Regions from separate parts of the Alicyclobacillus sp. CIJ1 genome, predicted to be linked through region 2. Evidence: predicted binding sites of a transcription regulator. Region 2 holds the regulator's gene; each other region holds the start of a gene.
What was found. Region 2 encodes LexA, which represses DNA repair genes until DNA is damaged. Its sites were predicted from a motif close to CGAACATATGTTCG; they were not measured.

Region 1 (7,234 bases), on a different contig from region 2:
CGTTTCCGCGTAGGAGGAGCTGCACCGCCTCCTCGGGCAGTTCCGCGATAGGCACGTCCGTCGGAATGCCGAACGCCCTGCATGCGGCCCGCAGCAGTTCCGGATAGTAGTTCGAGAACGATCCGCTCCAGGGCGCAATGGCCCCTTCCTCAATGGTCAGCGACGGATTCGGGATGACGAGCTGCTCGTCCACTTCCAGGTTGACGCCGAGGCCCGTGCACGTCTCGCAGGCGCCGAACGGGCTATTGAACGAGAACATGCGCGGCGCCAACTCGTCCACCTGAAAACCGCAGTGCGGGCATGCGGCGTTCTGACTGAACAGCATTTCCTCGCCGTCGATGACGTCGATCACGACAATGCCGCCGGACAGGGCGAGTGCCGTCTCCAGCGAATCCGCCAACCGGCTCGCGATGTCGTCGCGCACGACGAGGCGGTCGACGACCACCTCGATGGTGTGCTTGCGATTCTTTTCGAGCTGGATATCCTCGTCGAGATCGCGCACTTCGCCGTCGACGCGCACCCGGACGAAGCCCTGCTTCCGCATCTGCTCGAACACCCGCTGATGCTCGCCCTTGCGCCCTCGGACCACAGGCGCCAGCACCTGGAGCCTGGTGCGCTCGGGCAATTGAAGGACGCGGTCGACCATCTGCTCGATGGTCTGGGACTGAATCGGGATGCCGCAATGGGGGCAGAAGGGCTGCCCCACCCGCGCGAACAGAAGCCGGAGATAGTCGTAGATCTCGGTCACCGTGCCGACCGTCGATCGCGGATTCCGGCTGGTCGTCTTTTGATCAATCGAAATCGCAGGCGACAAGCCGTCGATGGCGTCGACGTCCGGCTTGTCCATCTGGCCCAGGAACTGGCGGGCGTAAGCCGAGAGCGACTCGACGTACCGCCGCTGTCCCTCGGCGTAGATGGTATCAAAAGCGAGCGACGATTTGCCGGATCCGCTGAGGCCGGTGATCACGACGAACTTGTCGCGCGGGATCTTGACGTCGATATTCTTCAAATTGTGCACGCGAGCCCCGCGCACGTGGATATAATCCTGTGGCATGCCGTCTTCCTTCTTCCTTTGCGCCTCACGACGCGTCCATGAGTTCCATGATCATATCGCGCAGCTCTGCGGCGCGCTCGAACTCGAGCGCTTTCGCGGCCGCCTTCATTTCCTGCTCCAGCTTCGCGATAAGTTCCTTGCGCTCGCGGCCCGACAGCTTTTGCGCCTTTTCCGCCACGGCCACGTAGTCCTCCTCCGACTCGGCCACCTTGGTGGACTCAATCACATCTCGCACCGCTTTGCGCACGGTCTGCGGGGTGATGCCGTGTTCTCGATTGTACGCCATCTGCTTTTGCCGCCGGCGCTCCGTCTCCTCGATGGCAATGCGCATCGACTCGGTGATGGTATCGGCGTACATGATGACCGTGCCGTTTGCGTTGCGCGCCGCGCGGCCGATGGTCTGAATGAGGGACGTGTGAGACCGGAGAAAACCTTCCTTATCCGCGTCCAAGATGGCGACCAGCGAGACCTCCGGCAGATCCAGCCCCTCTCGCAGGAGGTTGATCCCCACCAGCACGTCGAACACGCCGCGCCGAAGGTCGCGCAAGATCACCATGCGCTCGATGGTCTTGATGTCCGAATGGAGGTAGCGGACCTTGATGCCGAGCTCTTTCAGATAATCGGTCAGGTCCTCCGCCATCTTCTTCGTCAGCGTGGTCACGAGGACGCGCTCGTCGCGCCGGATGCGCTCGCGGATCTCGCCGACGAGATCGTCAATCTGCCCTTTGATGGGCCGCACGTGAATCTCCGGATCCACGAGCCCTGTCGGGCGGATAATCTGCTCGACCATGCGCTGCTGATGCCGCTGCTCGTAGGGCCCGGGTGTGGCGCTGACGTAGATGCACTGCCCCACGGCCCGCTCGAACTCCTCGAACTTGAGCGGGCGGTTGTCCGCGGCCGAAGGCAGCCGGAACCCGTGCTCGATGAGCGTCAGCTTGCGGCTCCGGTCGCCGTTGTACATGCCGCGTAGCTGCGGGATGGTGACGTGAGACTCGTCGATGAACGTGAGAAACCCCGGCGGAAAGTAATCGAGGAGCGTGTATGGAGGCTCTCCGGCTTCACGGCCCTCGAGGTGCCGCGAATAGTTCTCGATCCCGGAGCAAAAGCCCATCTCGAGCATCATTTCGATGTCGTAGTTGGTCCGCTGCTCAAGCCGCTGCGCTTCCAGCAGCTTGCCCTGAGCGCGCAGTTCCGCGAGCCGCTCCTCCAACTCTGCGCGAATCCGCTCGATGGCCCTCTCCAATCGCTCGCGCGATGTGACATAGTGCGACGCGGGAAAGACGCTGAAGTGCGACCTCCGCGCCACCACTTCTCCGGTCAGCACGTTGATCTCCGAGATTCGGTCGATCTCGTCGCCAAAAAATTCGACGCGAATCGCATTTTCGTCGCGGGAGGCCGGAAAAATTTCGACGACGTCCCCCCGCACGCGGAACGTGCCGCGCGTAAAGTTGATGTCGTTGCGGGTATATTGCATATCCACCAGCTTGCGAAGCATCTGGTTGCGGTCCATCACGGCACCCACCCGCAGCGAAAGCACGTGATGCCGATACTCTTCAGGATTGCCGAGGCCGTAGATGGCGGATACGCTCGCGACCACCAGCACGTCGTTCCGCTCCAGAATCGCAGCCGTGGCGGAGTGGCGCAACTTGTCGATCTCGTCATTGATTTTCGCGTCTTTCTCGATATACGTGTCCGTCGACGGGATGTACGCCTCCGGCTGATAGTAGTCGTAGTAGCTGACGAAATACTCCACGGCGTTGTTGGGAAAGAACGCGCGAAACTCGGCCGCCAACTGCGCGGCGAGCGTCTTGTTGTGCGCGATGACCAGCGTTGGGCGGTTGACCTCCGCGATGATGTTGGCCATGGTGAACGTCTTCCCCGATCCCGTCACGCCAAGCAACGTCTGGTGACGGAGGCCGCTGTACACCCCATCGACGAGCGCCTCAATCGCCTGAGGCTGATCGCCCTGAGGTTTCATGTCCGTCACAAGCTCAAACTTGCCAGGTAATTGGGACATGACTCGCCCTCCTTGCTCGTTGGCTCATCCGCGGACGGAGATGGACACAGCCTCACTCTATCACACCGAACGAGAAAAAGGGAACAAACGTTCCCTCCGAAACTCGCGATCCGATTGCGTGAGATCACCTACTCATTATAAAAAAACGGAAGCGACGGGTGCAAAGCGGACTCGGCCCGTCCTTTCCTTGTTCGCGCGAAAGGGCCTCTAGTCAACAGAGGTGTCCGCGCGGAGAAGAAGAGCTTCTGCATCGACATTCGTCGCAACTCGCGGCTCAGTTGGTGGGGAGCGCGGGGGCGGTGCCAGGCGCGTAGATCTTGCGCAGGATCACGATGTTCACGCGGCGGTTGGCCTGGCGGCCTGCCGGCGTGGCGTTCGACGCCACCGGATGATACTGACCGTAACCCATGCCGGCCAGGCGCGTGGGGTTGATGCCGTGATCGGCCAGGAAGCGCACCACGCTCATGGCGCGCGCGGCGGAAAGCTCCCAGTTGGACGGGTAGATGGGCGTGTTGATGGGCTGCGTGTCCGTGTAACCTTCTACCACGATGTCGTTGGAGATCTGCTTGAAGAACGGGATGAGCCCTTCGATAATGGCCTTGGCCTTGGGCAAAAGGACGGCCTGTCCGGTGTTGAAGAGCGCCACGTCCCGCATGGTGATCTGCACGCCGCGCGCCTCATCCACGACCTGCACTTCGCCCGTCAGATGATGGTTCGCGATATATTGCTGAATTTCCCGATATAACAAATCGAGCTGCTTCGCGTCCGTGAGGTCCTCGTTCGACTGCTGGTTCTGCGTCGTCGCGTTGGTTGGGTTGTTTGGGTTCTGCAGGTTGTCTGGGAACTGTTGGCCATTGTTCTGATCGCCGCTTTCGAGCAGCGCCGTCGTGCCCATGTTCAGCGGGATCTGCTGGCCGGGATGCAGCGCCTGATACAGCGATTCGGCCAGCGTTGCGAAGCGCGTCTTGTCGATGGTCGACATCGCGAACATCACGACGAAAAACACGAGCAAGAGCGTGATGAGATCGGAATACGTCACCAGCCAACGCTCGTGGTTCTGCTTGTGCTTAGGCTTCTTGCGCCGCTCCACTCTGAACCCCCGCCTTCTTCTCCACGCGATCCGACGCCGCCAGGAACGAGAGCAGCTTTTGCCTCAGCACGTTCGGGTTCTCGCCAGCCTGAATGGACAGGATGCCCTCGAGGGTCATTTCCCGCTCGAGCATCTCCTCCTGCGATCTCGCCCTCAACTTGTTGGCGACGGGGAGCCAAAAGATGTTTGCGCTCGCGACGCCATAGAGTGTGGCAATAAAAGCTGTCGCAATCTCAGGCCCGAGCGAACTCACGTCGGTCAGACTGCCGAGCACGTGCACAAGCCCCATCACCGTGCCGATGATGCCCATGGTCGGCGCGAATCCGCCGGCCGCCTCGAACATGGTGATCCCCACCTCGTGCCGCTCCTCGATGTGCGCGAGCTCTGTCTGCAACATGTCCTTCACCAGTTCCGGGTCGATCCCGTCCACAATCAGTCGGACACCGTTGCGCATGAATGCGTCGTCGAACGAGTTCACATGGTCTTCCAGCGCGAGAATGCCCTCTCGGCGGGCCATGACGGCGAGATCGACTAACTGATCGATCTGCGCGCGTGGATCTCGCTTGGGCGCGAAGAAGGCGATCCGCAGGTACTTCGGCAGAGACAGAAAGACCTTTAGAGGGCTCGACAGCATCGTCGCCCCAAGTGTGCCACCGAACACAATCATCATGGCAGAAGGTTGAATGAGCGCGGCGATGTTTCCTTTGTCGAGGATGTAGCCCCCGAGAAGACCGCCAATGCCGAGGAGCAACCCGAGTACCGTTGCGAAATCCATGCGAACGCCTCCTTCTATGAGCGAGATGTCTCATCACGCCTCGCGCCGCCAGGTATGCGCAGATACAGTGTCTCGAGAAAGCCAAACGGCCGCTTCAGTCGAAGTGCCGGTTCTTCTCCGGGCAGGACAAAAATGAGGCCGAGGTTGTGGCGCTCTCCCTCGAACACGGGACTCGATACCAGGCGGGGTTCGCCGCGTCGGTCCGTGATCTGAAAGCGCGCATACGCCGGATTTTGTTCCAGCGCGAAGTGGAAATCGTACTCCGTGTGAACAGGCGCTTGATTGACGTGCGTGATGAGTTCCCCCGGACGAATGCCGAGCCGCTCTGCAAGCGAACCGCGGATTACGTACAACACGCGTAGTCCCTCGCTGTCCGGAGCAAAGTGAGGTTCCAGGGCTCGATCCATTCGCCTTACCGCAATCCGGAACAGCTCCGTCAGGACGATTGTTGCGCCCGCCGCATAAACTGCGGCCTGTTGGTCCCAAATGTAAACACCCGCGAAGCCCGCAGCTAAGACGAGCCCGCGAATGACGTCGAACCAGCGCAGGTAGTGGAGCGCCCGCTCCACGCGCAACGAGGTGAGCAGTGCGTGCCAGCCAAGCGCGAGCGGCACGGCAAACCATGCAAGCGGCTGCCCCAAAACCACGTGCCACGGGTGCCAGCCCGAGATGAACGCCAACGCTGGATGCGCGAACGGTGTCACCCACACCGCCACAGGCACCACATAGCCGAACTGGAGTTTCATCGCCCCCATCCGCCGGCCTCGCCGGGAGGTGACGAGCGCCGGCAGGATGGCATCGCGCGTCCCCCACAGGCCGAGTACGGCCTCGGAGAGCGCGGCAATTGCAGCGATGGCGAGCCAATCCCCCTGCGGCATGTCCACGATGGCCCGCCAAGCAGGCAAAAGTCCCGCTGGCACAGCGCCGTGATAGGCGCGCGCAAGCCAAGAAAGCAGAACGGACACGGAGATGGCGATGGGCGCCGCGGCCAGCCGTGATCGGATCACGCCGAGCACAATCGACACGACGAACACGTACAGCGCGGACGAGATCGTCACCTGAGCCCCAGCCGCAAGCAATGCGAAGCTCGCCACGAGTCCCACGACGACCGCCCTGCCGTAGCGCAGGAGAAGCGTCTTGCCGATTCGCGTGACGCGCACGCCAAACCAAGCCCGCTCTCGGCGCACGTTTCTCACTAGATCCCAAATCACGAAGCCTGTCGCCAAGTAGTGATAAGGGTTCAGCACAAAGCTCAAGAGCAACAGGCCAACGAGCGCCCACCAGCCATTCGCCGTCACATGCATGGAAGCGTATCCCTTTCTCTAGCCCGCAGAGAAGGCCATGCTACACGCGGAGAAAGCGCCGGACGGTGATGACGCCTCCCCACATGCCGATCAAAAGTCCCATGGCGATCAGAATCACCGCAAGCTTGACCTCGATCTGACTCGCCTGGACAAGCGGAAATGCCAACCCGCTGAACACACCCTTTGCCTTCGCATAGAGCGAACGGTAGCCGTACACGAGAAGCGCAACCGGGATCACGCTGCCGACGAGCCCGATGATCATGCCCTCGATGATAAACGGCCAGCGAATGAACCAATTGGTCGCGCCGACCAGCTTCATGATCTCGATCTCTCTGCGGCGGTGAAAGATGGTCATGCGGATGGTGTTCGAGATGAGGAACATGGAAGTGATGACGAGCCCCACCACGAATACGATGCCAATGTCCCTCACAACCGCCAAGGTACGGAAGATGGCAGCCGCGAGCTTGTGCGGATCCCGCACGGCCGCGACACCCGGAATCTCGCTCACCTCTTTGGCCAGTCGGTCAATCTGATGCGGATCTTGCGGCTTCACGACAATCTGAATCGGGAGCGGGTTTTGCTTGAAGGCGTTCAGCACGTCGCTCAATTCCTGCCCCAGCTCTTGTTTCATTTGCTGAAGCCCTTCGTTCTTGGAAATCACCTGCACGGACGCCACGCCCGGCAGGGCGCGAATCTCCTGCGCCACCTGCTCACCCTGCTTCTCAGAAGCGTTCACGTTCAAGAAGGCGCTGAACTCGAGCTGCCCTGTCACGCTGTTTGACATCTGTTCAACATTGAAAGTGAGAATCAGCGAAAAACCGAGCACCGCCAACGTCACAATCACGGCGCTCAGCGCCGCAAACGACATCCAACCGTTGCGGATGACATTCTTGCACCCCTCGCGCACGTGCCGCAGCCATCTAGTCATCATAGCCGTAATACCCTTTCTCCTCGTCTCGCACGATCACGCCGTTCTCAATCGCGATGACACGCT
Region 2 (7,234 bases):
TTTCAAGGGCGTATCGCCGTGGTGAACCCTCGGCCGAGCGGCGCTCATCACATTCACCAGTTTCAGGAACAAGATGGCCTGTACACGGTGCTCGTGCGCGGCCTGCAGGACGGCAGGCCCGTGGAAAACGTGGAGCTTGTCACGTCGGTAGCTCGCGCCTTGGATTCGACACGGGAGTGGGCGCAGATCTTGCGATTCGCGCGCGATCCGCTCGTCGAGATCGCCGTGTCGAACACCACCGAATTGGGCGTGCGGTACGAAGCGATGCCGAGACCGACCTCGGATGCTCCGCCTGGGACGTATCCGGCGAAGCTGACGCAGTACCTGCACGAGCGGTATCTCGCGCTTGGCTGGCAAGAAACAGGCCGGATGATCGTCGTCCCGTGCGAGCTCATCGACGACAACGGTCAGCAGTTGCGGTCCATTGTGGAGCGCCATGCGGCGGATTGGCGGCTCGGGGCCGACTTTATGCGCTGGTTGCACGAGCGCGTCGAATTCTGCGACACCCTCGTCGATCGCATCGTGACCCCTTACGCTGGCGATCCACCGCTTCCCTACGAAGACGCGCTGGCGGTGACGGTTGAGCCGTACTACCTGTTTGCCATCCGCGGCAGCGAGCGGCTGAAGGCGCTGTGGCCGTTCGAGGACGTAGGACTTTGCGTCCACTACGCGGACGACATCCGCGACTTTCGGTTGCAGAAGCTTCGTGCCCTGAACGGCACACACACGGCGCTCGCAAACCTGGGTCTCATGGCGGGCCTCGAAACGGTGCTTGGGGTGATGGAGCACCCGACGCTCTCGCGGTTCGTTCACCAGCTCGTGCAGGACGAAATCGTGCCGGCCACCGAGTCCCATGTGACTCGTCCGGAGAGGTTGCGCGATTTCGCGCGTAATGTGCTCGAGCGGTTTCAGAATCCGTATCTGGAGCACAAATTGCGTTCGATTGCCACAAACGCCATCTCGAAGGCAAGAATCCGTCTCGTGCCGACGCTCCTGGACGCGGTGGAGCGGTTCGGAGACGCCAAGAGGCTCACGGCGGCCATCGCGGCGGTGTGCCTGGCGTATCGGCCAGGCATGGAACACGCAACTGAGCCGGATCCGGCTGGGCCCCGGCTTAAGGGGTTGTGGCAAGACGACGTCGAGGCCTCAGCGCGCGCCATTCTTTCGGACACCGAGTTGTGGTCCGCGGACCTGACCCAGGTGCCGGGCGTGCTCGACGGATGGACCCGTTTCGTAGACCTTGCATTGCGAGTGGGGCCAGTCCAGGCGGTGGCGTCTTTGTGACACGCTCATGGCTGAAAGGGGGTGAGACCGGCGTCGGGCGATTCGAGGACGAACCGAAGGCGTCCACTGGCAAAGGACAGGACAAAGGGATTCCGGCAAAGTGCGCACCTAGGAGGTGACTGAATCTTGATGCAGGCAGAATTGGCTCAGGCTGAGTATCGGCCGAATCTGGGCTATGTCGTGACGGTCGTCGTGATTGCATCGCTTGGCGGGCTCCTCTTCGGGTATGACACGGGCGTGATCGCAGGGGCGAACGAGTTTTTGAAGTCGGAGTTTCATATGAGCGCCGCGACCACCGGCCTCGTCTCGAGCAGCATCGATCTCGGCGCCATGCTCGGCGTGCTGATTGCGGGCTTCCTCGGCGACTCGTTTGGGAGGAAGAAAGCGCTGTCGGTCGCGGGCGTGATCTTCATCGCATCGAGCCTGATCTCGGCCTTCGCGCCGAGCGTAGGCGTGTTGGTGGCCGGGCGGTTCATCGGGGGCGTCGGCATCGGGCTGGCATCGCTGTTGTCACCGCTCTACATTGCCGAAATCGCACCACCGCGGATCCGCGGGCGATTAGTCGGGTCGAACCAGTTGGCGATTGTGTCCGGGATTTTTATCGTCTACTTTGTGAACGCGGCCATCGTGAGTTCGCATACCACGGCCTGGAACCAGACGACAGGCTGGCGCTGGATGTTTGCCATGGGCGTCATCCCGGCTGTCATCTTCTTCGCGCTGCTGTTCTTTGTGCCGGAGAGTCCAAGGTATCTGATGAAACGGGGACGCGAAGCGCAAGCCATCTCGATTCTGGAACGCGTGAGCGGTCCCGAGCGCGCGCGGTGGGACGCCGAGGAGATTCGCAAATCGCTCGAAGTTGTGCCGGATTCGTTGTTACAGGAACTGTCGCGCCCGGGCATTCGAAAGGCGCTCGGCATCGGCATTGTGCTCGCGATTTTTCAGCAGTTCACGGGCACCAACGCGGTGGGCTATTACGCCCCGATGATCTTCAAGGCGGCCGGCGCAGGCACCAACGCGTCGTTCTACGACACCGTTTGGATTGGCGCCATCAAGGTCATCTTCGTCATTGTGCTCATGCTCATCGTCGATCGCGTCGGAAGAAAGCGGTTGCTTGTGTGGAACGGGATGCTCATGGCGCTCTTCCTCGTCGTCCTCGGCATCGCCTTTTCGCTGCCGCACATGATCACGTGGCTGGTTCTCGCGCTCGTGTTTGCGCACACGATTGCGTATGAGCTTTCCTGGGGCGGCGGCGTGTGGATTGTGTTGTCCGAGATCTATCCGACCGCTATCCGCGGCCGCGCGATGGCTATCGCATCCTTTGCGCTGTGGTTCGCCACGTATCTCGTGGCACAGTTTTTCCCGATTTTGTTGCAGGCGATTGGCGGGACGTGGACGTTTTGGATCTTCGCGCTCTTCTGCATCGCCATGGCCGTCTTCATGCAGCGGGTCGTGCCGGAGACGAGCAAGAAGACGATGGAGAAGATCCAAAGCGACTGGCTCCAGTCGGAGCGAGGACGCTCTCTGTGACCGCCTGACGTATCTCGATGCCTGGTCTTGTAGAGGTGCTCTGAAGATGCGGCGAAGCAAAAGAGGCTTGCGCCGCATGTTTTTCTTTCTATCGGATCTGCCGAAAGATCCCGATGACCTTGCCCAGGATGGTTACGTTCGGAAAGTACAAGGGAGACATCGCGTCGTTTTCTGGTTGGAGGCGCACACGGCCATCCTCCCGGTAAAACCGCTTGATGGTGGCCTCGTCTTCATCAGTCATGGCCACGACGATGTCGCCGTTATCGGCCGACGTCTGCCGCCGAACAATGGCGAGATCTCCATCCAGAATGCCCGCATTCACCATGCTCTCACCGATCACGCGCAGCGCGAAGACCTCATCGCCTTTCGCCACGTCGCGGGGCAAAGGCAAGTATCCTTCGATGTCTTCCAGCGCCGAGATGGGAAGTCCTGCCGTGACGCGACCGACGATGGGAGCGAGCACGACATCCCCCGGTTCCTCGTCGTCCACAAGGAGTTCCAGAGCTCTCGGTTTGGTCGGATCTCGACGCAGATAACCCTTCTGCTGCAGTCGTTCGAGATGCCCGTGAACCGTCGAGCTGGACGCCAACCCGACCGCTTCCCCAATCTCTCGCACCGATGGCGGGTATCCTTTTTCGCGGATGTTTTTTCGGATAAACTCGAGAATTGCGCGTTGACGAGCCGTGAGACCGCTCACCGTTCCCACTCCCTTCGCACCCATTCTACCACGTCGCGCGGGAAGGTGCAAACACGTGTTCGGATAGGGGGATCTCAGATGAGCCCAAGTTCGGCCAAAGCGTCCGCTACGCCGCCCTCGTCGGCGCTTGACGTGACGCGTTTGGCCGCGCGCTTGACCTCGTCATTCGCGTTGCCCATGGCGAAGGAGTACCCCATGGTGCGGAACATGCCGATGTCGTTCCCGCCGTCTCCGATGTGCACGGCGTCCTCAGGTGCGATGCCCAGATACGAGAGGAGGTGCATCGCGCCGATGGACTTGTCGGACTTGCGTCGCTGGAAGTCGACGGCCTGTTCATGCCAGCGGTATACGTAGCATTCGGGGAACTCGCGCTCGAACACGTCGTCCCACTCGGCGGTCATGAATGCGTTCAGCTGAAAGACGCCGATCTCGTCCAGCCGATCGGCCATCCTCGGCTCGCAGGCGATGGGCGGGAAGTCGTAGGACGCGAGGACTGGAAGATATTGCGGTGGAATAGGCCGCAGGCTGAAGGCGTGATCGTGCGTGTGAATGATGGTCTGAATGCCGCGGCGCTCCGCCGCTTGTAGGATGCCGCGAACCACTTCGCGCGAGAAAGGCAGAGCAAAGATTTCTCGATCTCCGGCCTTTACCAAACCGCCGTTAAAATAGATGCCGTATGGGATCCCGAGCGAGGCCTGCACGTGCTGCGCATGAATGACGCTCCGACCCGTGCACACGGCGACCGGAATGTGGTTTTCAATGAGTTTGGCGACCGCCGCGGCGCTTTTGGGCACGATCCGGCCGTTTACAAACAGCGTGCCATCGATGTCGAGAAACACCATTTTGACGCGTTGCTTGGTTTTCACGAACTCTCCCCCCATGCTGCGACCGCTCGCGCCGGTATGAGACCAGTCGGAGTTTCATTATACACAACACCCTGCCAAAATAGGCACAGCGGACGCGCTCCGTTGCGCATACGCGCCGGCCTCGGCTATCATAGCCATATTGAGGACGAGCAGGAGGAACAGTCGATGCAGGTCACAATGGACACGTTGGTGTCGCTCGCAAAGCGGCGAGGCTTTATTTTCCCTGGTTCCGAGATTTACGGCGGATTGGCCAACACGTGGGATTATGGGCCGCTCGGCGCCCAGGTCAAACACAATTTGAAGCGCGCCTGGTGGCGGTTTTTCATCGAGCAAAATCCGTTGAATGTCGGTCTGGATTCGGCCATCCTCATGAATAAGCAGGTGTGGGTGGCGTCTGGACACGTGGCAAACTTCCACGACCCGATGGTGGACTGCCGTCAGTGCAAGGCACGCTTCCGGGCGGATAAACTCATTGAAGAGGCTGCAGAGGCGCAGGGGAAGTCGTTGGTGGTGGACGGCCTGCCGTTTGCCGAAATGGAGCGTCTGATTGAGGAACTTCAAATCGCTTGCCCTAACTGCGGAGCTCGCGATTTTACGAACGTCCGGCAGTTCAACATGATGTTCCGCACGTTTCAAGGCGTGACCGAAGACGCGGCCAACGAGGTTTATCTCCGCCCCGAGACCGCGCAAGGCATTTTTGTGAACTTTAAAAACGTCCAACGCACCATGCGCAAGAAACTGCCGTTTGGCATCGGCCAGTTTGGCAAAAGCTTCCGAAACGAAATTACGCCCGGGAACTTCATCTTCCGCACGCGCGAATTCGAACAGATGGAGCTCGAGTTCTTCTGCGCGCCAGGCGAAGACGAAAAATGGTTTGCGTATTGGCGGCAGACATGTATGGACTGGTTGCTCTCACTCGGGATCAAGGCGGAACATCTGCGGTTTCGCGATCACGCGAAGGAGCAACTGTCCCACTACAGCAAGGCGACGACGGACATCGAGTACCATTTTCCGTTCGGCTGGGGCGAGCTTTTGGGTGTCGCGAATCGCACCGATTACGACCTCAAGGCACACCAGGAGCACTCCGGGGAGAACATGATGGTGCAGGAGGAAGGCCGAGAGCCCTTCATTCCCTATTGCATCGAGCCTTCGATCGGCGCTGATCGCCTGTTTCTCGCGGTCTTCGCGGACGCCTACGACGAGGAAGAAGTGGCGGAAGGCGACACGCGCGTCGTTCTCCGGCTGCACCCGAAGCTCGCGCCTTACCAGGTCGCGGTGTTGCCTCTGTCGAAGAAGCTGAACGAACCGGCGCACCGTCTGTACCTGGACCTGATTCAGGTGTATAGTGCCGATTACGATGAGACGGGGTCTATTGGGAAGCGATATCGCAGGCAGGACGAGATCGGCACGCCCTTCTGCGTGACGTATGATTTCGAGTCGGAATCGGACGGACAGGTGACCATCCGGATGCGCGATTCGATGGAACAGGTCAGAATCCCCATGGAAGGCGTGCGCGCATGGCTGGATGAACAATTGCGGTCGTCGGGCGCGACGTGGTGAAGGCATGAAGCCGGCAGGATGGAGTCATGCTAAGCCGGGGGTGGGCCAGATGTCAGGTGAACACACGCAACATCACAACGACGACTTCACGTTCGTGGGAGCCCTTAGCCACAACCACGAGGTGGAGGCGTTTGTGGAGCGGCGCAACCAGATGTTGAGTTCGCGACTGGATGCGGTGGTTCCCTGGAAAGCATATCACCGGGCGAATGTGCCTCACGGCAAGAGGCAGTCGAACGGGTGACAGGCAACCCACGCCCTGGGCGGTCCGCTTCGGCGGATCGCCTTTTTTCAGCTGGCATGCCGTGCACGCTCGGGCATGTGGTACAATGTCGAAAATCTCGTAAACCTTTCACTTCTGGCGTGAACGAGAGGAAGAATCCGCAATGAGTGATGCAGTGTGGCGCCAGTGGCGTCGACCGCCCCGAGACGTCGAGGGCTCGCTTGGCGTTTTCGTCATCTTCGATGGCGCGATGTCCACCTATCTACACCAACTGGGCGTTCCCATCGGCACGCCGGTGGAGCAATTGAATCTGACTTCGCCCGATCTCGTCGCGCGTGTGCACCGCCGTTACGTCGAATCGGGTTGCACCGTCCTGCAGACCAACACGTTCATGGGCAATCGAGTCGCGTTGGAGCGCCACGGTCTCTCCGTGGACGTGGCAAGCCTCAACCGAAGGGGCGTCGAAATCGCGCGATCCGCCGCTCGCGGTGAGGCGAGCGTGTACGGCACGATGGGGCCTGCCATGGGCGGTTATCGGTACGGCGCGCTATTGCAGGACGACGAGCGCGATTTGCTTGCGCACGTCTACGCAGAACAGGCGGAGGCGCTCGTCAGCGCCGGCATCGACGGCTTGATTTTGGAAACATTCCCGGATCTCGAGGAGGCGCTCGTTGCGATTGCGGCCGTGCGCCCCCTCTTAGGGGACCTCCCGCTGGTGGTGAACCTATCACCCGAGGAAATTGGGGTGACGCGCGACGGGGTTCCGCTCGCGGAGGCATTCCGGCGCATTAGGGCGGCGGGCGCCGACGTGGTGGGACTGAACTGTCGCCTCGGACCCTACGGGATCTTGCGCTCCTACGAGCAGGCGGGCCTGTCAGCCGAGGGGCCCTATGCGGCTGTTCCAAACGCTGGGATTCTGCAGCGGTCGGAGGCGGACGAGATCGCGTACACTGGAGACACAGAGGACTTTTCGCGCCTTATGCTGCGCATTGCGCAACTTGGGGTCCGATGGCTCGGCGGTTGTTGTGGAACGACGCCGGAATATATTCGGAGCCTTCGCGATGCCCTGATGCGCGCGGA
Region 3 (7,234 bases), on a different contig from region 2:
CCAACGTGGGAGAGATTACATATCGTCGGCGTTACTACCGCAATCGAAAGACGGGCGAACGCCGCTTTCTGTTGGATGACGCAGCAGGTTTCGATCCGCGTCGTCGATTGAGCGGGAAATTGAGAAACCAAGCTGTCGCGCTGGCGTTAGATGTGTCGTACCGGCGCGCGGCAGAGATTCTCCAGACGTGGGTGCCAGACATCAGCGCGATGGCGATTTGGCAAGAGGTGCAGAGGCTCGGAGGGGAGAAGCGCGCCCGAGCGGAACTGGAGCGCGAGAAGGTATTCGAACAAGGAGAAGTTCCATCAGGGACGAGCAAAGTGGAGACGCTCTTTGTGGAAGCGGATGGCGTGTACGTGCGCGGGCGCAGGGCGGAAGATGGTCAATCACACTTCGAACTGAAAGTGGCCGTGGCGTATGAAGGCAAGCAGGAGCAAGGGCGTGAGCGGCGTGCCCTCATGAATCGGCAGGTGGTTGTGGGGACTGAGGAGGCCGAACGCTTCTGGGAGGGGGCAGTGGCATCGTTTGGGCGCGTGTGGGACTGGGCCAGTGTGAAGCGATGCTGGGTCGGTGCAGACGGAGCGGAATGGGCGAAGAAGGGCGTCGAGATGCTCCCTGGAGCTCGATATCGATTGGATCCCTTTCACCTACGGCGCGCAATAGCTGGGGCCTTGGGGCGGGAGACGCAGGCCTACCGGAAGGTATGGGATGCGGTAGGAAGCGGGGATTGGTCACAGGTTGAAAAAGTCCTGAGGAAGGCGGAGAGCCAAAGCGAAGGAGCGAAGAAGCAGCGTATCTCGAAGCTGAAGTCGTACATGGAGAAGAATTGGGAAGGCATCGTGAGCGATGGTGACGTGGTGAGTCTGGGTACGATAGAGGGTCAAGTGTTCCACCACGTGGCGCGCCGGATGAAGCGCCACGGGGCACGTTGGAGCAAGTCAGGGGCGGATGCGCTCGTACGGCTTGTCGCAGCTCGCTCGAATCAGGAGCCCCTGCGAGTGCGTAGGCTTTCTCGTTTCGAAGTACAACCGAACGAACTGGCCAATGGGAAGCGAGTGAACGAGGCCGAACTCACAAGGCATGCTAAGGAAGCAGTGAGGTGGCTTGAAAGGCAGATGCCAGCATTGGTCGGTCCGCACGCGGACCGACCCTGGGTGAAGTACGTCTTACGTGAACTTTCCAGGATTTCGTTTACGGTGGCCTAATCAATCTACCCAGTGGGGTCTTCCCCTACGACAACTTGACACGGCCTTGTGGAAAAGGGATGCCTGAGATGCTTTCCATCAGACAAGCTCTCCAAATGCATATACGCTGTTGGCGAGTGAGCCGTATTGCCAATCGCGATGCATAAGCCTCCCTTGTGGCCGCTCTTCACCAGCACCCATCGCGTAAAATAGCGGGATCAAGTGCTCCACGCCCCACGACGGCGCGGCCCACTCCGCATACGGCGCCTCTTCGCGGTAGGCAAACAGCGCATCGACGTCCCCTTCGGAGATGCGCGATTCGAGCCAGCGCTCGAACGCCTCCGCCCAGGCTTCCGGCTGGCCGTCCTCCCGGTTCCATTGAAGCATACGCAGGTTGTGCACCGTCGCACCGCTTCCAATGATCAAAACGCCCTCTTGTCGCAGGGGCGCGAGCGCCCGGCCAATTTGGAACTGATGTTCCGGGCGAAGCGCCGGATCGACGGACATCGAGACGACGGGGATGGACGCATCCGGGAAGATGCGAGACAGAATCGTCCAGACGCCGTGGTCGAAGCCGCGGGCCGGGTCCAGGCGCGCTTCGATCCCGGCGCTCACGAGAAGTTCTTGGATTCGAACGGCCAGCGCCGGGTCTCCTGGGGCTGGATATCGGATCTGGTACAGCGCCTCTGGGAAACCGTAGAAGTCGTGAATCGTGTCGGGTTGAGGCGATGCCGAGATGGTCTGACATCCTTCGGTCCAGTGGGCGCTGAACACGACGATGGAGCGCGGGACAGGGAGATCGCGCGACAACTGGTCCAGGTAACGTCCGTAGACACTGTCTTCGATCGCCACCATCGGGGAACCGTGGGCGATAAACAGACTTGGCATTACGCGCGTCATAAGGCTACTTCTCTCCTTGTGGGAGGAATTTTTCTTCTCCGTTCAGAATGGAATGCAGATACGCCTGATGGTCATGGGAGGGGACGATGTTTTACCAGACGATTGACGATGACTTGAGGCTTCGGCTGTTGGAACCCAGAGATGCCGACGCCTTGTTCCGACTGTTGGATGAGTCGCGCGCCTACCTGCGCGAGTGGTTGCCGTTTCTCGATGCCAACCAGAGTTCGGAGGAGACGCGAGCGTTTATTCTGTCGGGCCTCCAACGATATGCGGCGCAGAACGGCGCCGAGATTGGCCTATGGTACCGAGGCAAGATCGCCGGTGTGCTCGGGTTGCATTTTATCGATTGGGCCAATCGGTTGACGACCGTCGGCTATTGGCTGGGCGAGCGATATCAGGGCAAAGGCATCATGACCCGGGCTTGCAAGGCCGTGATCGACATCCTGTTTCGCGAATACGGCCTCCATCGCGTGGAGATCCGCGCCGCGACAGGCAACCACAAGAGCCGGGCCGTCGCGGAACGGCTTGGCTTCCAGTACGAAGGCTGCAAACGACAAGCCGAGTGGCTGTACGACCACTACGTCGATCACGCCGTGTACAGCATGCTCGCGGAAGAGTGGCGAAGCCTGCAAGCCCGGTGACGCTAGGCGCCTACCAAACTTTCCGCATCTCGATCTCGTCGTGCAGCGGAATGCCATCGAGGCCGAGGCGCGGAATCGACGGCTTTTGCTTCCGCGCCTCGTCAATGGCGCCCACGTGCACGGCGTGAAACCGGTAGCCGCGCCGCTGGTAGAATCGCATCGCTTTCAGGTTGTCGTTCGATGTGATGAGCGTCACGCGCGAGGCGCCGGCCTGTTTCGCCGCATCTTCCACCGCCTGCAGCAAGCGCGTCCCCACGCCGATGCCTTCCACCAGGCTGTTCAGGCTCAGCAGCTCACATTCTTCGTCCAGGACCACGAACGTGGCGGCACCGACATAGGCGCCGCCCTGCACCGCGATGACGGCTTCGACATCTTCCAGTCGGTACACCCTGCCGCGCGAGACCATCGTTTCGTCGCCCCATTCGCGGTTCCATAAGTCGAGGAGCCACTGTCGATCCGCCTCTCGCTGCGGGCGAATCACTTGAATGGTGTGGTGAGTCCGGGAAAGCTCCATGGGTTCATTACTCCTCGGCACCGCTCTTCGATGCGAACACGTGATCGCGTTCGTTGGACAGACCTGCTATACTGATCAATAACACAACGGTGCGTGCAAAGGGTGATGGATGGTGGCCACGGCGGGAGCGAGCGACATTCTGAAGGGGCTCAACGAAAAGCAGCGCGAGGCGGTTACGGCGACCGACGGGCCGGTGCTCGTCATCGCCGGCGCGGGTAGCGGCAAGACGAGCGTGCTGACGCGGCGAATTGCGTACCTCATCGCCGAGCGCCGCGTGCCGCCGTGGGCCATTCTCGCCATCACGTTCACGAACAAGGCGGCGCGGGAGATGGAAGAGCGGATTGAGCGCCTAGTGGGGCCTGTCGCCTCCGACATCTGGACGTCGACCTTTCACGCCATGTGCGCGCGCATTCTGCGGCGGGACATTCATCATCTGGGCTACACGTCGGCGTTCACCGTGCTCGATGCCGCGGACCAGGTCTCACTCGTCCGCCGTCTGATGCAGGAGATGAACATCGACGTGCGGAAGTTCGAGCCGCGAGCCGTGCTTTCCGCCATCAGCCAGCACAAGAACGAGCTGCGTTCGGCCGAGAAGGCGCTCGATCTCGCCGGATCGCCGTACGACAAGATGGTGGGCGACGTGTACCTGGCGTACGAGAGGCGGCTGCGCGAAAATCAGGCGCTCGATTTCGACGACCTCCTCGTAAAGACGGTCGAGCTCTTCCGCAAGGTGCCGGATGTCCTCGCGTATTATCAGCACCGGTTCAGCCATATCCATGTCGATGAGTACCAGGATACCAACCACGCCCAATACGTCCTGGTCAAGCTGCTCGCCGAGCGGCGCCGCAACCTGTGTGTCGTCGGCGATTCGGACCAGTCCATCTACGGCTGGCGGGGAGCCGACATCCGCAACATCCTCGAGTTCCAGAGGGATTACCCGGATGCGCGCGTGATCCGGCTCGAGCAAAACTACCGCTCCACCGGGCGCATCCTTCGCATCGCGAACCAGGTCATCCAGCACAATCAGCTGCGGCTTGAGAAGAACCTGTGGACGGATCGGGGCGAAGGCGAGAAGGCGAAGCTGTTCGTCGCGCCGGACGAGCGCGTGGAGGCCGATTGGGTGGCGGACGAGATTGCGCGAGCGGTGTCCGACGGGCGCCAGTATCGAGACGTGGCCATCCTGTATCGGACCAATGCCCAGTCCCGCGTGCTGGAGGAAGCGTTTCTGCAGCGCGGGATTCCGTACCGCATCTACGGCGGTCTTCGCTTCTACGAGCGGCGCGAAGTGAAGGACGTGATCGCCTATCTGCGCCTCATCGCCAATCCGAACGACGATGTGTCGTTCCTCCGCGTGGTCAACGTGCCGAAGCGCGGAATTGGCGATACGACGCTCGAGAAGCTGGCCGAGTACGCGCGGCAGCGCGGAACGTCTCTTTTTGAGGCGGCGCTCCACGCTCCCGAAGCAGGCATTTCGAAGAAGGCGGCGTCCGCGCTTCAGTCGTTCGTGGAGCTGATTCAGACGCTGCAACTCCAGCGCGCCTTCCTGCCACTGACGGATCTCACGGACGAGCTGTTGGAGCGGTCGGGCTATCGCGAGGCCCTTCGCGCGGAGCGCAGCATGGAAGCCGAGAACCGCCTGGAAAACCTCGACGAGTTCCTGTCTCTGACGCGCGAATTTGACGAAGAGGGCGTGTCGGACGGCGAGATGGGCGCGCTGGAACAGTTCCTCACGCACGTCGCGCTCGTGTCGGACGCGGATCTCCCTGGCGGGCGGCCGGGACGCCGCGAGGACGTGGACGAGGTGTCCGTGATGACGCTTCACGCCGCGAAGGGACTCGAGTTTCCGGTGGTGTTCCTCATCGGCCTCGAAGAGGGCGTGTTTCCGCACCGGCGAGCGCTCGACGGCGGCGAGGAGCTCGAGGAGGAGCGGAGGCTCTGCTACGTCGGCATCACGCGGGCGATGGAACGGGTGTACATGACCACGTGTCGTTCCCGCATGTTGTTCGGTGAGCGGCGCTCGTTCACGCCGTCTCGCTTTCTGTCCGAGATGCCGGCGTCGGACATCGAGCGGGTGGACGCGGAAGACGCGATGTTCGGCCGCGGTTGGCGCGATGCGCGCGCGGGGGCGCGTGCGCCCGTGCACGTGGCGGCCGATGCGGCGTCCGGGCCGCGGATGAGCGTGCCGAGATCGTTTGGTGCGGATTTGTCCGTGCCGTACGAGCCTGGCGATCTCGTCGAGCACCGCAAGTGGGGGCGCGGCGTGATCGTCGCCAAATCGGGCGAGGGCGAGTCGCTGGAACTCGTGGTGCGTTTTGACGATCCCATCGGCGAGAAGCGGCTTTTCGCCAAGTTCGCGCCGATTCACAAGGTGGATCCCTAATCGGATGCAAGCATCCCATGCAGTCCGTGATGAGGAGTGTGATGCGTGTCGTGGACGCCAAATCGGCCTTGTCCTTGGAAGAAGCGCGTGCGCGCGCCAAGGTGCTCCGGGAACAGATTGAATACCACAACCGAAAATACTACCTGGAGGACAACCCGGAGATCTCCGACGCGGAGTGGGACGCGCTGATGCGCGATCTCATCGAGCTTGAGCGCAAATACCCGGAGCTCGTCGATCCGGCCTCGCCTACGCAGCGGGTGGGTGCCCCGGCCCTCGAGGGATTCGCCAAGGTCGTGCACGAGGTGCCGATGCTGTCGCTCGCAAACGCGTATTCGACGGAGGATCTGCTCGATTGGGATCGCCGCGTGCGACAGGCGGTGGGCGACGACGTCCGCTACGTGTGCGAGCTCAAGATTGACGGCCTGGCCGTGGCACTGCGCTACCAGGAGGGCCGGCTCGTGCTTGGGGCAACGCGCGGCGACGGCGAGGTGGGAGAGGACATCACGGCCAACATTCGCACCATTCGCAACGTGCCGCTGGAACTTTCGGAACCTGTGTCGCTCGAGGTGCGAGGCGAGGCGTACATGCCAAAGCGCGAGTTCATGCGGCTCAACGAACTCCGCGAGCAGCAGGGCGAGCCGCTTTTCGCCAACCCGCGCAACGCGGCCGCCGGATCGCTCCGCCAGCTCGATCCGGCCGTGGCCGCGAGCCGGAGGCTCGGCGTGATTGTGTACCAGTTGGTGCGCGCCGAGGCGCACGGGTGTGAGACGCACAGCCAGGCACTGGACTACGTGGCCCGCCTCGGCCTGCCCGCGCACCGCGAGCGGCACGTGTGCGCGAACATCGAGGACGTGATCGCCTACATCGAGGCGTGGGCGGACAAGCGCCACGAGCTGCCGTACGCGACGGACGGCATGGTGGTGAAGGTGGATTCTCTCGCACTGCAGGCGCGCCTCGGCGCCACCGCCAAGAGCCCGCGCTGGGCCATTGCGTACAAATATGCGGCGGAGCAGGCGGAGACCACGCTTCGCGCCATCGAGCTAAACGTCGGCCGCACGGGCGTGGTGACGCCGACCGCTGTGTTCGATCCCGTCCAGCTCGCGGGCACCACGGTCTCGAGGGCTTCGCTGCACAACGAGGATTTGGTGCGCGAGAAGGACATCCGCGTGGGCGACGTCATTGTGGTGCAGAAGGCGGGAGACATCATTCCCGAGGTCATTCGGTCACTCCCCGAGCGGCGCACCGAGCCGCTGCCCGAATTTCGCATGCCGGAGACCTGCCCGCAGTGCGGATCCAGGCTCGTGCGGCTCGACGGCGAGGTGGCGTGGCGCTGCATCAACCCCGACTGCCCGGCTCTCCTGCGCGAGGGGCTCATCCACTTCTGTTCGCGCGACGCGATGAACATCGAGGGCCTCGGTGAGCAGTGGATCACGGTGCTTTTGGAGCGCGGGCTGGTACGGACGCACGCAGATTTGTATCGCCTTCGAAAGTCGGATCTCGTTCAGCTCGATCGGATGGGCGACAAGCTCGCCGATAAGCTGTTGCACAATATCCAGGAGAGCAAGCGAAACTCGCTCGAGCGCCTCTTGTTTGGACTCGGCATCCGGCACGTGGG

Region 1: a site for LexA is predicted at 3,152-3,165, ahead of uvrB (excinuclease ABC subunit UvrB). Genes of this name have one in related genera too.
Region 3: a site for LexA is predicted at 3,273-3,286, ahead of pcrA (DNA helicase PcrA). Genes of this name have one in related genera too.

What each region holds. Positions count from the first base shown of each region.
Region 1 covers NZ_BAAJPH010000147.1:176,857-184,090, forward strand. Annotated here, with positions in the region: gene uvrA (excinuclease ABC subunit UvrA) at 1-1,054, opposite strand, end outside; gene uvrB (excinuclease ABC subunit UvrB) at 1,080-3,071, opposite strand; gene AC27E8_RS15615 (flagellar motor protein MotB) at 3,346-4,161, opposite strand; gene AC27E8_RS15620 (flagellar motor protein) at 4,139-4,936, opposite strand; gene AC27E8_RS15625 (PDZ domain-containing protein) at 4,951-6,240, opposite strand; gene ftsX (permease-like cell division protein FtsX) at 6,281-7,171, opposite strand; gene ftsE (cell division ATP-binding protein FtsE) at 7,161-7,234, opposite strand, start outside.
Region 2 covers NZ_BAAJPH010000102.1:22,653-29,886, forward strand. Annotated here, with positions in the region: gene AC27E8_RS06900 (tagaturonate reductase) at 1-1,284, shown strand, start outside; gene AC27E8_RS06905 (sugar porter family MFS transporter) at 1,414-2,811, shown strand; gene lexA (transcriptional repressor LexA) at 2,900-3,508, opposite strand; gene AC27E8_RS06915 (Cof-type HAD-IIB family hydrolase) at 3,583-4,374, opposite strand; gene AC27E8_RS06920 (glycine--tRNA ligase) at 4,540-5,934, shown strand; gene AC27E8_RS06925 (hypothetical protein) at 5,939-6,175, shown strand; gene AC27E8_RS06930 (bifunctional homocysteine S-methyltransferase/methylenetetrahydrofolate reductase) at 6,318-7,234, shown strand, end outside.
Region 3 covers NZ_BAAJPH010000147.1:59,769-67,002, reverse strand. Annotated here, with positions in the region: gene AC27E8_RS15075 (ISLre2 family transposase) at 1-1,205, shown strand, start outside; gene AC27E8_RS15070 (dioxygenase family protein) at 1,284-2,084, opposite strand; gene AC27E8_RS15065 (GNAT family N-acetyltransferase) at 2,171-2,725, shown strand; gene AC27E8_RS15060 (GNAT family N-acetyltransferase) at 2,736-3,239, opposite strand; gene pcrA (DNA helicase PcrA) at 3,349-5,619, shown strand; gene ligA (NAD-dependent DNA ligase LigA) at 5,661-7,234, shown strand, end outside.